4 regions of the Kosakonia sp. N21 genome follow, and region 3 is predicted to be linked to each of the others. Evidence: predicted binding sites of a transcription regulator. Region 3 holds the regulator's gene; each other region holds the start of a gene.

Region 1 (4,619 bases), on a different contig from region 3:
CACGGATCCATTTCACTTCCGTATCCGGGTGCGCTTTTTCGAACGCGCTGACGGTAACCTGCGCATCTTCCGTCGGTTGGCTGGTGTAGAGAGTCAGCGTGGATTTCGCAAAAGCCGATGCGCTCATGATTGCCAGCAACAGTGCCGCCAACGCATTTTTTTTACTCATGGTTCGTCCCCTTTGTTTTCGTTGCGATGATTAAAACAAGGGAATTTGACAGAAATGTTACTGACGGGATGTTAGCGCATTACAGAGGATAACGCGCCGCCGGCTTTACCGCTGGCGGCGCGAGAAGGCTTAGGCCTGGCGCAGGTTCTGCGCTGCTTTCACCATGTTCGCCAGCGCGCTGCGTGTTTCCGGCCAGCCACGGGTTTTCAGACCGCAATCCGGGTTTACCCACAGGCGTTCCGCCGGAATGCGCTGCGCCGCTTTCTGCAACAGCGCTTCAATCCACTCCACGCTTGGCACGTTTGGCGAGTGAATGTCATACACGCCCGGTCCGATTTCGTTCGGGTATTCGAACTCTTCGAACGACTCCAGCAACTCCATGTCAGAACGCGAGGTTTCAATGGTGATCACGTCCGCATCCAGCGCCGCAATAGAATCCATGATGTCGTTGAACTCGCAGTAACACATGTGGGTGTGGATCTGCGTGTCATCTTTCGCCACCGCGGCGTTGATACGAAACGCTTCTACACCCCAGGCGAGATACGCATCCCAGTCGCTACGGCGCAGCGGCAAACCTTCACGCAGTGCCGGTTCGTCGATCTGAATAATGCCGATGCCCGCCGCTTCCAGGTCCGCCACTTCGTCACGCAACGCCAGGGCAATCTGTTTGGCAATGGTTTCGCGGCTCACGTCTTCACGCGGGAACGACCAGCAGAGAATGGTAACCGGACCGGTCAGCATGCCTTTTACCGGTTTGTCGGTCAGTGACTGCGCATACTTCGCCCACTCCACCGTGATCGCTTCCGGGCGGCTCACGTCGCCGATCACGACAGGTGGCTTGACGCAGCGGGAGCCGTAGCTCTGTACCCAGCCGTTTTGCGTGAAGACAAAACCGTCCAGGTGCTCGCCAAAGTACTCCACCATGTCGTTACGTTCCGCTTCACCGTGCACCAACACATCCAGACCAAGACGCTCCTGCTCCACAATGGCCTGTTTGATATGTTCGGCAATGCCGGTGCGGTAGTTGCCCGCGTCCAAACGTCCCTGTTTGAAATCCAGACGCAGACCGCGAATCTCGGTAGTCTGCGGGAATGACCCGATGGTCGTGGTCGGCCATGCTGGCAGGTTAAAGCGCTGGCGCTGCGCCTGCGCACGCTCGGCGTACGGGTTGTCGCGCTGGCTGTCCTGCGCGGTTATCGCCGCCAGACGTTTGGCCACCGTCGTGTTATGTACACGGGTAGAGTGGCGACGCGCCTGGATTGGGGCGCTCCATTCATTCAATTGCTTGGTGTTGCCGCTGTTCAGCGCATCGCGCAGCAGCGCCAGCTCCTGGCATTTTTGCAGGGCAAAGGCAAACCAGCTCTTCACTTCCGCATCAAGCCGCGTTTCAACACTCAGATCGATCGGGCTGTGCAGCAACGAGCAGGAAGAAGCCACCCACAGCGCACGTTGGCCGACAATGTCTTTAATTTGCGCGTATTTTTCCGTCAGATCGGCGCGCCAGACGTTACGGCCATTCACCAGGCCGGCGGAGAGCAGCCAGTCGGCTGGCAAACGTGTGTGCAGTTCAGCAACATTGTCGTTACCGTGCACCAGATCGACATGCAGGCCCTGCACCGGCAGCGCGGTGATGACATCAAGGTTCGGGGTCACACCTTCAAAGTAGGTGGTCAACAGCAGTTTCACCTGACCTGCCAGCGCATCGTAAGCCGGTTTGAACGCGTCCAGCCACGCCTGCGGCAGCTCCAGCACCAGCGCGGGTTCATCGATCTGCACCCACTCAATACCGCGTTTCGCCAGTTCCGCGAGCACCTGTTTGTAAACCGGCAGAATGTCGGCCAGCAGGCTCAGGCGGTCAAACTGTTCACCTTTAACTTTGCCCAGCCACAGATACGTGACCGGCCCCAGCAGCACCGGTTTGACCTTGTGGCCCAGCGCCAGTGCTTCATCGACTTCATCCAGCAACTGGGTCCAGGTCAGTTTGAACTGCTGGCCTTTACTGAATTCCGGCACCATGTAGTGGTAGTTGGTGTTAAACCATTTGGTCATTTCTGCGGCGGCGGCTGGCTCGCCGGTGGGTGCGCGACCGCGGCCAATGCGGAACAGGGTGTCGATATCAACAGAGCCGTCGTTGTTCTGATGACGAGCCGGCACGTTGCCTAACAGCAGGCTGGTGGTCAGAACATGGTCGTACCAGGCGAAGTCGCCTACCGGCAGCAGATCGATGCCAGCGGCTTTTTGCTGATCCCAGTGGCGGGCGCGCAGTTCACGACCTACCGCCAGCAGTTCTTCACGGGTGGCGTTACCCGCCCAGTAGCTTTCTTGCGCTTTTTTCAACTCGCGACGCAGGCCAACGCGAGGGAAACCGAGGGTGTGATTAAGAATTGTCATTTTTAGCCTCTTCAATAGGTTAATCCAAAGGATTTCGGATTAAGGGAAGGCGGCAAACTCAGGGAGCCCCAGGAGCTTACTCAAGTAAGTGACTGGGGGACGTGAGTGAAGCCAACGCACCATTAATTCGAAAGACGAAGGATTTTGGACGTCCAGATGTTTACACATCTATAATTCGCAAGTACTGTATATTCCTCAAGCGCAAATTGTTCATGCCGGAGTGAAGGACTTTCATGATCGAGATTAAACACCTGAAAACGCTGCAGGCGTTACGGAACAGCGGGTCGCTCGCGGCGGCGGCGGCGACGCTGCACCAGACGCAATCCGCCCTTTCCCACCAGTTCAGCGATCTGGAACAACGCCTTGGCTTCCGGCTCTTTGTGCGTAAAAGCCAGCCATTACGCTTTACGCCACAGGGCGAGATCCTGCTGCAACTGGCCAATCAGGTGCTGCCGCAAATCAGTCGCGCGCTGCAATCCTGCAATGAACCGCAGCAAACCACGCTGCGCATCGCTATTGAATGCCACAGCTGTATTCAGTGGCTGACGCCAGCGCTTGAGAACTTTCGCCAGCACTGGCCGCAGGTTGAGATGGATTTCAAATCTGGCGTGACGTTTGATCCGCAGCCTGCGCTGCAACAGGGCGAGCTGGATCTGGTGATGACGTCCGACATCCTGCCGCGCAGCGGTCTGCACTATTCGCCGATGTTTGATTTTGAGGTGCGACTGGTACTGGCGCCGGAGCATCCGCTGGCGGCGAAAGCGCGCATCACGCCGGACGATATTGCCGGCGAAACGCTGTTGATCTACCCGGTGCAGCGCAGCCGCCTTGATATCTGGCGTCATTTTCTGCAACCGGCTGGCATCAGTCCGTCGCTCAAAAGCGTGGATAACACATTACTGCTGATTCAGATGGTTGCTGCGCGCATGGGGATCGCGGCGCTGCCGCACTGGGTCGTGGAGAGTTTTGAACGCCAGGGTCTGGTGGTGACCAAGACCCTGGGTGAAGGATTGTGGAGCCGGTTGTACGCTGCCGTGCGCGATGGCGAGCAGCGTCAGCCGATCACGGAAGCGTTTATTCGCTCAGCGCGGAACCACGCTTGCGATCATCTGCCGTTTGTGCGGAGCGCGGAGCGACCCAACGCCGATGCACCCACAGCGAGGCCATTATCACCGCACCACCCATAATAAAACTCGGCCAGTGCGGCTGTTCCTGCCAGATAGCCAGATTCACCAATAACCCGGCGGGAACGTGCACATTGTTCATAATGCCGAGCGTCCCGGCGTCCACCTGGGTGGCGCCGTAGTTCCACATAAAGTAACCCAGCCCGGACGCCACCACGCCCAGCCAGACCAGCACGCTCCACTGCAACGTCGTGGTCGGCAGCTTCTGCGGATTGCCCATCACAAACCACGCAATAATTGCCACCACAAACGCACCGAGATAGAACCAGGCAAAGGCGTTATGCTGCGGCATCGGGCGCGTCTCCATCAGGCGTTTATAGCCCACCATGCCGATGGCGAAGCTGATGTTCGCCAGTTGCACCAGAATCAGCCCCACCCAGAAGTGATCGCTCACTTTGTCGTAGCGGATGATCGCCGCGCCAATCACCGCCAGCCCGGCGCTCAGCGCGTAGCTCCAGCGCAGCCGGCGCTTGCTCAGTAGATCGTAAATCAGGGTGATATACAGCGGCGTAAAGACCGTAAACAACAGGAATTCAGACACGGTCAGATAGAGATACGCCTGAAAGCTGAACAGATACATAATGCCCAGTTGCAGCGCCCCCACCAGCATATACAGCCCGAGGGTTTTGAGGTTATGGCCACGCGCGCGCAGGAACGGTAAAAATACCAGCGCCGCCAGCCCCACGCGCATCAGCACGGAGAAGTAGCTGTCGACATGACCGGCCAGGTATTCGCCAATCAGGCTAAAGGAAAAGGCCCACAGGATCGTGGTGATGATCAGTAACGCCACAATGAATGTCTCTCAGATTAGTGAACACGCATTGTAGCGAACTCAGTTGTGCAAAGTTTGAGTTTTTAGTTGACGTGTGATTAAT
Region 2 (4,619 bases), on a different contig from region 3:
GAGCTGATCCAGCTCGTGTTCATTGAGGGTAAACGGGATGCAAAGCTGGCTAATGCTGCAATCCTGACAATGTATTGCACATCCGCCAGACTGTATGCGTCGTATAATTCGCTTTTCCGGGATCATAGGTCTGCTCAACGCCGTAATTGATATTGGTCAATTTTAACATCTTTTTATTGAGCACGTAAGCCTGGCAAAACGTCAATTCACGATTATTGAAACGGGGGAGAGAAATGAGAAGAGATGACCGGGCATCATCTCTTTGATATTCCATCATTTCGCAAAGGTTTTTACCACAACATTCGGGGAAAAAGGCACTAAATATGCGTCTTTTCTTACAATAGCAGATAGCCTTCATGCCGGAGCAGCCACTCTTTGCGCTGTACGCCGCCCGCATAGCCGGTCAACGTGCCGTTACGCCCAATGACGCGGTGACAGGGCACCACGATGCTGACCGGGTTTGCGCCATTCGCTGCACCTACCGCACGTGCTGCACCTGCGCGGCCCAGCATTTCCGCCAGTTGACCGTAATGTATCACCTGACCGCAGGGGATTGTACGCAGCGCCTGCCAGACTTCACGCTGAAAAGGCGTACCGGCCGTTGCGGTGGGGAGTGTGTCGATGATCGACAGATCGCCGGCGAAATAATCCTGCAGTTTCCGGCTTAATCCGCCCGGATTACTGGCAGCGATGCGCTGATAACCGTCGCGTCGATAATGAATATTCAACAACTCCACCATGCGATCGCTGTGTTCTTCCCACTCGACAGCTCGTAAATGGAAGGACTCATCACAGAGCACCCACAGCGGGCCCAGCGGGGTGGCGATTTTATCTTCGAGTAGCGTGAGCATCAGGCATCCTTGAACTATGGCAAACGGGCATCAATCTACCATGCCTGACCGGGGCTAACCATACCCCGAAAGGGCGTCTATTTATAGATAGCTAATATTAAGGTGGATAATAACAAATCGATGTCCGTTGAATTATAGATGATATATTTTGCTGTCCGGGGAATAATAAAAAAAATAGAGCCTGCCGACATCCGCCAGGCTCTACAGTACACACAGCAGCGCTTCCTTTCGTTATTTTATGCAAGTTCATCCTTGCATCTTAAATATAGTTATAGCCGCCCTTTACTATCTTTCCACTATTAATTGGTGATTAAATTCACGTTAATTTAACTAAAATTGGTATAACCCCCGATGCGCGGTATAAGTTAAGGTGCATTAAAGACATCACAAACGCTAATGTTTTTACCGCGCGTGCGTGTTACGTTTATTTATAAGCACTTAACCCGTGTACCATAAATGCGTCCTGATCATTGTGAGCGCACGCCATGCTCGTTATAGTACCTGTTCTGAAGTAACCGGAGGACCTTCCCATGAACCCTGACGACAAATCGCTGTTTCTTGACGCCATGGAGGATGTCCAGCCCCTGAAGCGCTGCACCGATATTCACTGGCAGCCGAGTCGCAATTCGCGCGCGACGCAGCGTATCGATACGCTGCAACTGGATAACTTTTTAACCACCGGGTTCCTTGACATCATTCCCTTGTCAACGCCGCTGGAATTCAGGCGTGAAGGCCTGCAAACCGGCGTGGTGGATAAGCTGCGTTTGGGTAAATACAGTCAACAGGCGAGCCTCAATCTGCTACGCCAGCCCGTTGAGCAGTGCCGACAGATGCTGTTCCGCTTTATGCATCAGGCGCGGCAAGATGGCCTGCGTAATGTGTTGATTATCCATGGGAAAGGTCGTGAGGATAATTCACACCCAAACATTGTGCGCAGCTACGTTGCGCGCTGGCTGACGGAGTTCGACGACGTGCAGGCATTTTGTACGGCGTTGCCGCACCATGGCGGCAGTGGTGCCTGTTATGTGGCGTTGCGGAAATCTGAGCAGGCAAAACTCGACACCTGGGAGCGTCACGCTAAACGTGGTCGTTGATGCTCCAGCCAGACCGGTTGTGCCGGACGGGAAGCACAGGGAGCGCTTCATCGTCCGGCCTGGCGCTAACCGCTGACTGACGTACGCATTACGGGGCTGGTTTTCTTATTCACACTATTTCGTCGCACATTTATGGCCCGTTATTTGCTCGTGGGAAAATTCATCATATAAATTAAGTCACGTTATTCCGTGTGGCAGAACATCCCTACTCTGATTGCGGTTTTTTGATAACGCGGCCTTGCCTGACAACAATATCCAGGCTACACGTTGATGCAGTAATAATATTACTTATGCTCCTGGTCGGATTGCTCCAGTGTATTCTGTGACTGTTACTGTAATAATATCCATGCGCGCCCACGGCGTGTTGTTAATAAAAGCCTCATTGTGGCGGTAATATTGCGAACTGTTGCGCTCAACGTCCGATCCGGCGGATGAGGCTTCCCATAAATGACTTCACGCACAGGTCAATGCCGTCACCTCGTCTGGCTTTTGCCCGATGCAGCAAGCAAGGCGCGTACATCAGTCCTGCCATTAGTAACAGTCCTGTGAATACAGGAAAGGCGCGACCCGTTAAATTCCTTGCGACTTCAGTCACTTCACGCTACGCCGTTATACGCCGCTTGACCCGCCACTTCCCTCATAATACTGTATGTAAACACAGTATTATGAGGTGGGTAATCATGACCATCCTTTATGCCTATAAACAAGAAAAACATATTGAAGTCCCTTTATTTTTAGACCGCGTTCCGTGCGGTTTCCCCAGCCCGGCACAGGACTATATTGAAGAGAGCCTGGATCTGAACAAGCTGGTCGTTAAACATCCCAGCGCCACCTACTTTGTTCGGGTCAGTGGTGATTCTATGATCGGTGCAGGCATCAGCGACGGTGATTTGCTGGTCGTCGATCGGTCGTTGACCGCTGTGCATGGCGACATCGTTGTGGCAGCCGTGGCGGGGGAGTTTACGGTGAAAGAGTTGCGGACCCGTCCATCACTTCAGCTTATGCCGCATAACGCCAATTATGCTCCTGTCACTTTCCAGTCGGAGGAAGAGCTGCAACTCTTCGGCGTGGTCACCTTTACTTTAAAAGCAAACAGACATGCTCGCGGTTGTTGATGCAAGCCAGCTCCCGGCTGGCGATAAACTCGCCCATGAGTATCCGTAGCTCAAAGCGGCCTCCGGGCGTGTTTTTGCTGCCCGCGCCGCGCCAGAAAAGGTCATGACGAATCTCCCTGGTGTGTACTTGTTTTTCGTTCGGAAAAATAGTGCGCGGGCGTACTGCCCATCGCTTTCCTGAACATGGTAATGAACGCATTAACGGACTCATACCCCAATTTAGCCGCCACGTTTTGTACCGTAACACCGCTGGCTAACTCCTGAAGTGCGATGATCAAATGAAGTTGCTGGCGCCATCGTCCAAAGGTCAGTCCCGTCTCGCGCAGCATCAATCGCGCCAGAGAACGTTCACTGAGCGCCAGCCGTTTCGCCCATTCTTTAAACGTACTGCGATCCTCCGGGTGACTGACCAGCGCATCGGCCATGGTGCGTATTTTAGGATTTCCGGAGACAGGCAAACTCAATTTCTGCTGTGGCATCGTGGCCAATTCGTCGAGCGTCACTCTGGTGAGCCTTGCAGCATGGCTCTCGGGTGGGTAATCAACTCGCTCGTGAGTCAAACGGTCAACTAACGCGTTAATCAGCGGAGAAATCGCCAGGGTGCAACATTTTTCCGGCAGTGCTGCGGCTCCGGGTTCGATAAATAAATAATTGAGATGCGCGTTCCAGGTAGCTCTGGCGCTATGAGGGATGCCGCCGGGGATCCAGACGGCGCAGTGAGGCGGCACTATCCATATATCGTTTTCCGCGCGACAGATAACAGCACCATACAGCGCAATGATCAACTGCCCCTTGCGGTGGGTATGAACCGGCACTTCGGCTTCGTAATCAATGAAGTCAAGATGACGCGCAACCGCCGGGCACGACGTGGAGTCAGGATCAAACAGGGTATTCGCGAATGTGGATTTCATATTATTGGCAACATTTAGGTATTTTTTGACAGAATAGAGTATTTGATGGCGGGCGCAAGCCGGTAATAATCCCCGGCATGAGCAAAATCAACGTCATTCACTCTCGTTCTTTGCGGGCTACAGGCGACGCGTTTCGCCGGGTGAGCCTGGCACTGACCTCATCCGTTCTGCTGAACGATGCAAATGCCGTGCTGTATTCCATCAAGAGCTTTGCCGCAGCGATGCTGGCCTATTACATCGCCTTATCGATCGGCCTTGAAAGGCCATCCTGGGCAATCATTACCGTCTATATCGTTTCGCAAACCTCGGTTGGCGCTTCACTGAGCCGATGCCTTTATCGTCTGGCCGGAACGATAATCGGCGCCGGGGCCACCGTTTTACTGGTACCCACTTTCGTGACTATGCCGATCTTATGCAGCGTGATGCTGAGCGGCTGGATCACTTTCTGCCTTTACTTATCGCTGCTTGAACGCACGCCCCGCGCTTATGCCTTTGTTTTAGCCGGTTACACCGCGAGCCTGATTGGTTTTCCTGCTGTTCTGGAGCCCGGCACAATCTTTGATACTGCCATTACCCGGGTGCAGGAGATCGTTATTGGTATCTTCTGTGCCGCGCTTATTCATCGGTATGTTTTACCAAAACGTCTGT
Region 3 (4,619 bases):
GCCATGCTGTTACGCATTTCCGCACCGCGCGTCGCACCCACAAACATGCCATCCAGCAAATAACACCACACGCCCACCACCGGCAGGATCACTTGCCAGATAAGATAGTGCCCGGCCATGTTTTGCAGGGCTGGCAGCGAGGTGAGCAGCGCGATAATTGACTCCCCGGCCAGCGCATATACCGCCGAGAACACCAGCGCCACCAGACCTGCCTGGCGGCACGCCGCGTGCCAGATGAGCTTAAGCTGAGTGTCGTCACGCGCGCCATAAGCGTGCCCGGAATGGGCTTCCACTGCATAAGCGAACCCGTCCAGCGCGTAGGCAGTGAACGTCAGAAACATCATCAGCACCGCATTCGCCGCCACGGTTTCGCCGCCAAGACGCGCGCCGAACACGGTTATCGAACCAAAGCAGAGCTGTAGCAATAACGAGCGCAGCATGATGTCCCGATTAAGCGCCAGCAAGCGCCCAAGTCCACCGCGCCAGGCCGTCTTCAGCACCGGGAAGGTGATACCGCGCATAACCAGCACACGTCGCGCCATCAGCAGACCGAGCACAAAGGTCGCGTACTCCGCCACCACCGTTGCCAGTGCTGCCCCCTGGACATTCATGCCCAGCCCCATCACCAGCCAGACATCAAGCACAATATTGAGAACGTTACCCACTACCAGCAGGATCACCGGTGCGCGGGCATACTGCACACCCAGCAGCCAACCCAGCAGCACCAGGTTGCCGAGCGATGCGGGAGCGCTTAGCCAGCGGATATCAAGAAAGCGCCGCGCCTGCTCCAACACCGCAGCGCTGCCGCCAGTAATGTGCAACGCCAGATCGATAAGCGGCGCGCGCAACAGTGTAATCAGCACACCCGCACCCAGCGCCAGCAGCAGTGGCTGTACCAACGCCCGGGCCAGCGCGTGCGCATTTTTCGCGCCGTATGCCTGGGCCGTCAGCCCGGTGGTGCTCATCCGCAGGAACAGCAGCAGCATAAACAGGAAGCTGGTCGCGGTCGCGCCGATGGCCACACCGCCCAGATAGACCGCACTATCCAGATGCCCGACCACAGCCGTATCCACCAGTCCCAGCAACGGGACAGTGATATTGGAGAAGATCATTGGCAGGGCAAGTCGCCACAGCGCTTTGTCGGATGCAGTCAGCAGCGGCATAGCAGTGTCAGAATCGATCGGGGAAAGGGATTAACGCTGCGGAGCGTAAAACAGCGCCGCAGCGAATAAGGGAGGCGTTACAGCCACTCGCCATTGCGAATGACACCTACCGCCAGCCCTTCAATGGTGAAGTTTTGATCGCGCAGATCAACAACAATCGGGGAAAACTCATTGTTTTCCGGTAACAGTTCAACGGTGTTGCCCTGTTTTTTCAGACGTTTAACGGTAACTTCGTCTTCAATACGCGCCACAACCACCTGGCCGTTGCGCACGTCCTGCGTTTTATGCACCGCGAGCAGGTCGCCGTCCATAATGCCGATGTCTTTCATCGACATCCCGCTAACGCGCAGCAGGAAATCCGCATGCGGTTTGAAGAGCGCAGGATCGACCTGGTAATGCCCTTCGATATGCTGCTGCGCCAGCAGCGGCTCACCGGCGGCGACACGACCGATCAGCGGCAGCCCGAGATCGTCTTCTTCTTCGAGCAGCAAGCGAAGACCGCGGGATGCGCCGGATACGATTTCGATAACCCCTTTGCGCGCCAGCGCTTTGAGGTGTTCTTCAGCCGCATTTGGGGAACGGAACCCCAATTGTTGCGCGATTTCCGCACGCGTCGGCGGCATACCTGTTTGGGAGATGCGATCGCGGATAAGATCGAACACCTCTTGCTGCCTGGCCGTTAATGCTTTCATTCCGCCCCCTGGGTGTATATACAGTTATGCTGTGAGTATATACAGTTAAAGGTGATTTTGGAACCAAATTTAAGCAAAAAACCAGGGCGTTATCGAATTCTGGAATCGTTATCGAAAATGCGACCAGAGCAATGAGATCCAGGTAAACAGCGCCAGCAGGATAGACATCAGCACCGCTGCCGACCCCATATCCTTCGCTCGCCCGGAAAGCTCATGAAATTCCGCGCCAATCCGATCCACCACGGCTTCAATTGCGCTGTTGAGGATTTCAACGATCATGACCAGCGAAACCGAACCAATCAGCAGCACGCGCGTGATGGGCTCCACATCAAGCCAGCAGGCAATAATAATGGCCAGCACGACCGCGACGGCCTCCTGGCGAAACGCCGCTTCATTTATCCATGCGGCGCGAACGCCTTTCCAGGAATAGCCCGCCGCTTTAATGATCCGGGTTAATCCAGTGGTATTATTGGCCATGAAAAAGAACCTTTTTATCTAATGAGCATCAATGTCTATGTAAGCATGCAGAGGTACAACAGAAATTATGCGCGCTTTCTGATATTCTTGCGGCGCAATGGCACTATTAACCAGAGGCTTTACATCCTTTATGTCCGGCTGGCCACGAATTTACTACAAATTACTGAATTTACCATTAAGCGTGCTGGTAAAAAGTAAATCGATCCCCGCAGAACCTGCACAGGAACTGGGTCTCGATACCTCACGTCCCATCATGTATGTGCTGCCTTACAACTCCAAGGCAGACTTGATGACGCTGCGCGCTCAGTGTCTGGCGCATGAGCTGCCAGACCCACTGGAACCGCTGGAAATCGACGGCGCACTGCTACCGCGTTACGTGTTTATCCACGGCGGGCCGCGTGTATTTACCTATTACACGCCAAAAGAAGAATCCATCAAACTGTTCCATGATTACCTGGATCTCCACCGCAGTCATCCGGATTTGGATGTGCAAATGGTGCCGGTATCGGTGATGTTTGGTCGCTCCCCCGGGCGTGAGAAGGGCGAAGTCAACCCGCCTTTACGCATGCTCAACGGCATTCAGAAATTCTTCGCTGTTTCCTGGCTTGGCCGCGACAGCTTCGTGCGTTTTTCGCCGCCGGTTTCATTGCGTCGCATGGCGACAGAACACGGCACAGACAAAATCATCGCGCAGAAACTGGCGCGCGTCGCGCGTATGCACTTCGCCCGTCAGCGCCTTGCCGCAGTTGGCCCGCGCCTGCCTGCGCGCCAGGATCTGTTTAATAAGCTGCTCTCATCCAAAGCGATTGCCAGAGCTGTCGAAGATGAGGCGCGCAGCAAAAAAATCTCCCACGATAAGGCGCAGCAAAACGCCATTGCGCTGATGGAAGAGATTGCAGCGAACTTCTCGTACGAGATGATCCGCTTGACCGACCGCATCCTTGGCTTCACCTGGAACCGTCTCTATCAGGGCATTAATGTGCACAACGCCGAGCGCGTGCGCCAGTTGGCCCATGATGGTCACGAGATTGTCTATGTGCCCTGCCACCGCAGCCATATGGACTACCTGCTGCTGTCGTACGTACTGTATCACCAGGGGCTGGTGCCGCCACATATCGCCGCAGGCATTAACCTGAATTTCTGGCCCGCCGGGCCGATTTTCCGCCGTCTGGGCGCGTTCTTTATTCGCCGTACTTTTAAAGGCAATAAGCTCTATTCCACTGTGTTTCGTGAATATCTGGGCGAGCTGTTCAGCCGCGGTTATTCCGTCGAATATTTTGTCGAGGGCGGCCGTTCCCGCACCGGGCGTTTGTTGGATCCGAAAACCGGTACGCTGTCGATGACCATCCAGGCAATGCTGCGCGGCGGTACGCGTCCGATCACGCTGGTGCCGATTTACATCGGTTATGAGCACGTGATGGAAGTGGGCACTTACGCCAAAGAGCTGCGCGGGGCGACGAAAGAGAAAGAGAGTCTGTTGCAGATGGTGCGAGGCCTGAGCAAGCTGCGCAATCTGGGCCAGGGGTATGTGAATTTCGGCGAGCCCATCCCGCTGATGAACTACCTGAACCACCATGTACCGGAGTGGCGCGAGTCGATCGATCCGATTGAAGCCATCCGTCCGGCATGGTTAACGCCGACGGTGAACGGCATTGCCGCCGATCTGATGGTGCGAATTAACAACGCGGGTGCGGCTAACGCCATGAACCTGTGCTGTACGGCGCTGTTGGCATCGCGTCAGCGCTCTCTGACGCGTGAGCAGTTAACCGAGCAATTGAGTTGCTACCTTGAGCTCATGCGCAATGTGCCCTATTCGCCGGATTCAACCACGCCGTCCGCCAGCGCCAGTGAGCTTATCGATCACGCGTTGCAGATGAACAAGTTTGAAGTCGAGAAAGATACTATCGGCGATATCATCATTCTGCCGCGCGAGCAGGCCGTGTTGATGACCTATTACCGCAACAACATTGCGCATATGCTGATGCTGCCGTCATTGCTGGCGGCTATCGTGACCCAGCATCGCGCCATTTCCCAACGTGAAATTCTGCGTCATGTCGAGTTGCTCTACCCGATGCTGAAAGCGGAGCTGTTCCTGCGTTGGGAGAAAGCAGAGCTGGCGCAGGTGCTGGAAAACCTGACCCAGGAGCTGCTGCGCCAGGGGCTGCTGACGCTGAAAGACGATCGTGTGAGCATTAACCCGGCGCACTCGCGCACGTTGCAACTGCTCGCCGCAGGTGCGCGCGAAACGCTGCAACGTTATGCCATCACCTTCTGGCTGCTGAGTGCG
Region 4 (4,619 bases), on a different contig from region 3:
CTGAATCCAGGCCGGACCTGCCTGTTGCAAGCGATCGAGTACGCGGCGGCGGATCTCAAAGCGAATATGCGTACCGGCATGAAAACCCACGCGTTCGCGCATCCACACCACCCAGCTGCGAAGAATAAAGATCAGCACCAGCAACGTGAAGGGCAGCAGCAAGGCTTCGCGCGGGATATTTTCCATAATCATATGATTAAGGATGCGAGCGAGGATCCATGCCTGCGCCACAATCAGCACGCCGCTAACGACGCCGAGAAGGCGGGACGCCGTCAGCCAGCGACGGGAAATAATACTTTGCTGTTTTAACCAGTGGGTAAGCTCTTGTTGACGGGTTTTATTCATTGCGCGCTTTGCAGGTGAAGTTATCGGATTTTTAGTCTGCGCAATGTTACATCGGGGCAAAAATAAAGGCGACTTATAGTCGCCTTTTTTACCTTTGTTACTGACTTGTAAAGATTATTTACGTTCAGCCAGACCGTCGAGATAACGCTCTGCGTCCAGCGCCGCCATACAGCCTGTACCGGCGGAAGTGATCGCCTGACGATAGATATGGTCCATCACGTCGCCTGCCGCAAAGACGCCAGGAATGCTGGTTTGCGTGGCATTACCGTGAATACCGGACTGCACTTTAATGTAGCCGTTTTCCAGCGCCAGTTGGCCTTCGAAAATCGCCGTGTTCGGGCTGTGGCCGATAGCCACAAACAGACCCGCAACCTCCAGTGATTCGACGTTGTCGGCGTTCTGTGTATCACGCAGACGCAGGCCGCTGACACCCATCTGATCGCCTGTTACTTCTTCCAGCGTGCGGTGGGTATGCAGCACGATGTTGCCGCTTTCCACTTTGTCCATCAGACGTTTAATCAGGATCTTCTCCGCACGGAACGTATCGCGACGGTGGATCAGGTGCACTTCAGAGGCGATATTCGCCAGATACAGCGCTTCTTCAACAGCCGTATTGCCGCCGCCGATCACCGCGACTTTCTGGTTACGGTAGAAGAAACCGTCACAGGTGGCGCAAGCGGAGACGCCGCGGCCTTTGAATGCTTCTTCAGAGGCGAGGCCGAGGTAACGTGCGGACGCGCCGGTAGCAATGATCAATGCATCGCAGGTGTATTCGCCGCTGTCGCCGGTCAGGCGGAATGGTCGATTCTGCAAATCAACGCTGTTGATGTGGTCGAAAATGATTTCAGTGTCGAATTTAGTAGCATGCTCATGCATGCGTTCCATCAGCGATGGCCCGGTCAGATCGTGCGGGTCGCCCGGCCAGTTTTCCACTTCGGTGGTGGTGGTGAGCTGACCGCCTTTTTCCATACCGGTAATTAACACCGGCTGCAGGTTTGCGCGCGCAGCATAGACCGCAGCGGTATAACCGGCAGGGCCTGAACCAAGGATAAGCAGCTTACTGTGTTTGGCCGTACCCATGAGATCCTCATTATTGTTTGGCAGACATTGGGCTGGATTGTAGGGAATTTGCCAGCGTAAAAAAAGAGTGCAGCGATTTTGTTAACGATATGTGTAATAGAAATGACCGATGACAGCACGCCATTTTGCGGCCAAACATAACAATTTCTACTGAGAAAAAGTCAGTTATAAGGTGATTAAATGAGGATTACGGGGCGGTGCTGATGAATATCTGGCATGTTGTACTAAAAAAAGATGTTTTGCTTTGACAATCCCCTGCGCATTTGCGAAAACATCAAAGGAAGAAAAAAAGCAGTGTTTCGCGCGTGACCCAAATTCATGCATGTAAATGCCATTTTTACCGGGCTAGTGAAATCTACGCATGGCGTGGACAGACGCCATCCGTGATATCGATAGCTGCCGTCAGGCAACGGTCTTCTTAATATAGCCCCTGGATTACGCGCCGTGCCAGTTTTAACACACGCGGACGTACCGCGACGGGCAAAGATCCTGAACAGTGAAGTGCACAGGGTCAAGACAGGAGTAGGGAAGGAATACAGAGAGACAATAATAATGGTAGATAGTAAAAAGCGCCCTGGTAAAGATCTCGACCGCATCGACCGTAATATTCTTAACGAATTACAAAAAGATGGGCGTATTTCCAACGTCGAGCTTTCTAAACGAGTGGGACTTTCCCCTACGCCGTGCCTTGAGCGTGTGCGCAGGCTGGAAAGACAAGGGTTTATTCAGGGCTATACAGCGCTGCTGAACCCGCATTATCTGGATGCATCACTTCTGGTTTTTGTTGAGATTACTCTGAATCGTGGCGCGCCGGATGTGTTTGAACAATTTAACTCCGCTGTGCAAAAACTTGAAGAAATTCAAGAGTGTCATCTGGTTTCCGGCGATTTTGACTACCTGTTGAAAACGCGCGTGCCGGATATGTCGGCTTACCGCAAACTGTTAGGGGAAACCCTGCTGCGTCTGCCGGGCGTTAACGACACCCGCACATATGTGGTGATGGAAGAAGTCAAACAGAGCAATCGTCTGGTAATTAAGACGCGCTAACACGGAACAGGTGCAAAATCGCTGTTTTTTGATTACACTCCTGTTAATCCATACAGCAACAGTGCCGGGGAAACCCGGCGCTGTTGTCCGTTTTAGCATCAAGGACCTGGAGAGCCTGTCTTGAGCCAGGAATACACAGAAGACAAAGAAGTCACACTGACCAAGTTAAGCAGCGGGCGTCGACTCCTGGAGGCGTTGCTGATCCTCGTTTCACTTTTTGCCGTTTGGCTAATGGCGGCGCTCCTCAGCTTTAACCCGTCCGACCCGAGCTGGTCGCAAACGGCGTGGCATGAACCTATCCATAATCTGGGCGGTGCGCCAGGCGCATGGCTGGCAGATACGCTGTTTTTCATCTTTGGTGTGATGGCGTACACCATCCCGGTGATCATTACCGGCGGTTGTTGGTTTGCGTATCGCCACCGGGCCAGTGAAGACTACATTGACTATTTCGCCGTCTCGTTGCGCATGATTGGTGCGTTGGCACTGATCCTGACCTCGTGTGGTCTGGCGGCCATCAACGCAGACGATATCTGGTATTTTGCCTCCGGCGGAGTGATTGGCAGTCTGCTGAGCACCACGCTGCAGCCGCTGTTACGCAGCAGTGGCGGTACGCTTGCGCTGCTGTGCATTTGGGCCGCGGGTCTGACCTTGTTCACCGGTTGGTCTTGGGTCACCATCGCCGAGAAGATTGGCAGTGTCATTCTTAACATCCTTACTTTTGCCAGCAATCGCACCCGCCGTGATGACACCTGGGTTGATGACGATGAGTATGAAGATGAGGATGAGGACCACGATGCTCCGCAGCGCGCATCGCATGAATCCCGCCGGACCCGTATTCTGCGTGGCGCGTTGGCGCGCCGTAAACGCATCGCCGAAAAATTCGCCAACCCTATGGGGCGTAAAACTGACGAAGCGTTGTTCTCCGGCAAACGGATGGACGACGATGAGGACGAGATTGCTTACAGTGCGCGCGGTGTTCCCGCAGACGCTGATGATGTGCTGTTTTCCGGGCATCGCGCGACGGAAGCGGAGCAAGAGTTCGATCCGCTGATGAATGGCCGCAGCATCACCGCACCAGTGGCTGCTGCTGCCGCAGCCACCACTGCAGCGCAGGCATATGCCGCCCCTGCTGACCCTTACGTTCATGCGCCGCAGCCGGAAGTGCAATGGCCCTATGCCCAGACCCCGCCGGTGACTGCGGACGCGCCTCAGCAGCCTGCACAGTATGCGCAGGAATATGCGCAGGAATCTCATGATGCGCCGTACCAGCCTGTACAGTACGCGTCGCCGGAATCGGAATGGCAGCAACCCGTCGAGCAAGACACCTGGATCCCGGATGCGCCGGTAACGCCGCAACCGCAGGAAGAGGCGCTCTACGCACAATCTCCACAGCACGATCCATTGCCGTGGCAGAACGAACCACAGATTTCCCCTGCGCCAGAACCGATATTGGAACCTGAACCGGAGCCGATTGTTGAAGAGGTGAAACAGGCGCGTCCGCCGCTTTATTACTTTGAAGAGGTGGAAGAGAAGCGCGCTCGTGAACGCGAGCAGCTTGCCGCCTGGTATCAGCCGATCCCTGAGCCCGCCAGCGCAATGCCCATACCAAAACCGGCCGAACCGATTATACCGGCTGCGCCTGCAACCGATCCGAACCTTGTTGCACCCGTTGCGGCAAGTGTGCAGCAGGCAACCGGCGGTGTTGCCGCGACCGTTGCCGCCGCCGCTCCGGTGTTCAGCCTTGCTGCCGGTGGCGTGCCGCGTCCGCAGGTGAAAGAGGGGATTGGCCCGCAGCTCCCGCGACCAAATCGCGTACGGGTGCCCACGCGCCGCGAACTGGCGTCCTATGGCATCAAGCTGCCTTCGCAGCGTATGGCTGAAGAGCGCGCGCGCGAGGAAGAGGTTCGTCATCATGATGACGACGATGCGGATCTGCAGCAACAGAATGAGCTGGCACGCCAGTTTGCCGCGACGCAGCACGATCGCTACGGTGAAGAGTACCATCATGATACACCGCACTATCATGCACAGCCGCAGCTGAGCGAGGACGAAGCAGAAGAAGCCGAACTCGCTCGTCAGTTTGCCGCTTCTCAGCAGCAGCGTTATTCCGGGGAACAACCTGCGGGTATGCAGGCGTTTATGCCGGA

The links. Region 3 encodes LexA, which represses DNA repair genes until DNA is damaged. Its sites were predicted from a motif close to TNCTGTATGTACATACAGNA; they were not measured.
Region 1: a site for LexA is predicted at 2,743-2,762, ahead of metR (HTH-type transcriptional regulator MetR). Genes of this name have one in related genera too.
Region 2: a site for LexA is predicted at 2,589-2,608, ahead of umuD (translesion error-prone DNA polymerase V autoproteolytic subunit). Genes of this name have one in related genera too.
Region 4: a site for LexA is predicted at 2,511-2,530, ahead of ACQ3G7_RS17765 (DNA translocase FtsK 4TM domain-containing protein). Genes of this name have one in related genera too.

The regions. Positions count from the first base shown of each region.
Region 1 is NZ_JBOBHR010000014.1:56,700-61,318, reverse strand. Features, by position in the region: gene ACQ3G7_RS23415 (ABC transporter substrate-binding protein) at 1-169, opposite strand, end outside; gene metE (5-methyltetrahydropteroyltriglutamate--homocysteine S-methyltransferase) at 299-2,560, opposite strand; gene metR (HTH-type transcriptional regulator MetR) at 2,794-3,747, shown strand; gene ACQ3G7_RS23400 (carboxylate/amino acid/amine transporter) at 3,635-4,534, opposite strand.
Region 2 is NZ_JBOBHR010000005.1:166,921-171,539, reverse strand. Features, by position in the region: gene fnr (fumarate/nitrate reduction transcriptional regulator Fnr) at 1-126, opposite strand, end outside; gene ogt (methylated-DNA--[protein]-cysteine S-methyltransferase) at 336-851, opposite strand; gene smrA (DNA endonuclease SmrA) at 1,382-1,945, shown strand; gene umuD (translesion error-prone DNA polymerase V autoproteolytic subunit) at 2,626-3,060, shown strand; gene ACQ3G7_RS13865 (AraC family transcriptional regulator) at 3,162-3,971, opposite strand; gene ACQ3G7_RS13860 (FUSC family protein) at 4,049-4,619, shown strand, end outside.
Region 3 is NZ_JBOBHR010000003.1:43,109-47,727, reverse strand. Features, by position in the region: gene dinF (MATE family efflux transporter DinF) at 1-1,163, opposite strand, end outside; gene lexA (transcriptional repressor LexA) at 1,241-1,855, opposite strand; gene ACQ3G7_RS07330 (diacylglycerol kinase) at 1,964-2,332, opposite strand; gene plsB (glycerol-3-phosphate 1-O-acyltransferase PlsB) at 2,463-4,619, shown strand, end outside.
Region 4 is NZ_JBOBHR010000007.1:118,788-123,406, forward strand. Features, by position in the region: gene cydD (heme ABC transporter permease/ATP-binding protein CydD) at 1-345, opposite strand, end outside; gene trxB (thioredoxin-disulfide reductase) at 460-1,425, opposite strand; gene lrp (leucine-responsive transcriptional regulator Lrp) at 1,978-2,472, shown strand; gene ACQ3G7_RS17765 (DNA translocase FtsK 4TM domain-containing protein) at 2,593-4,619, shown strand, end outside.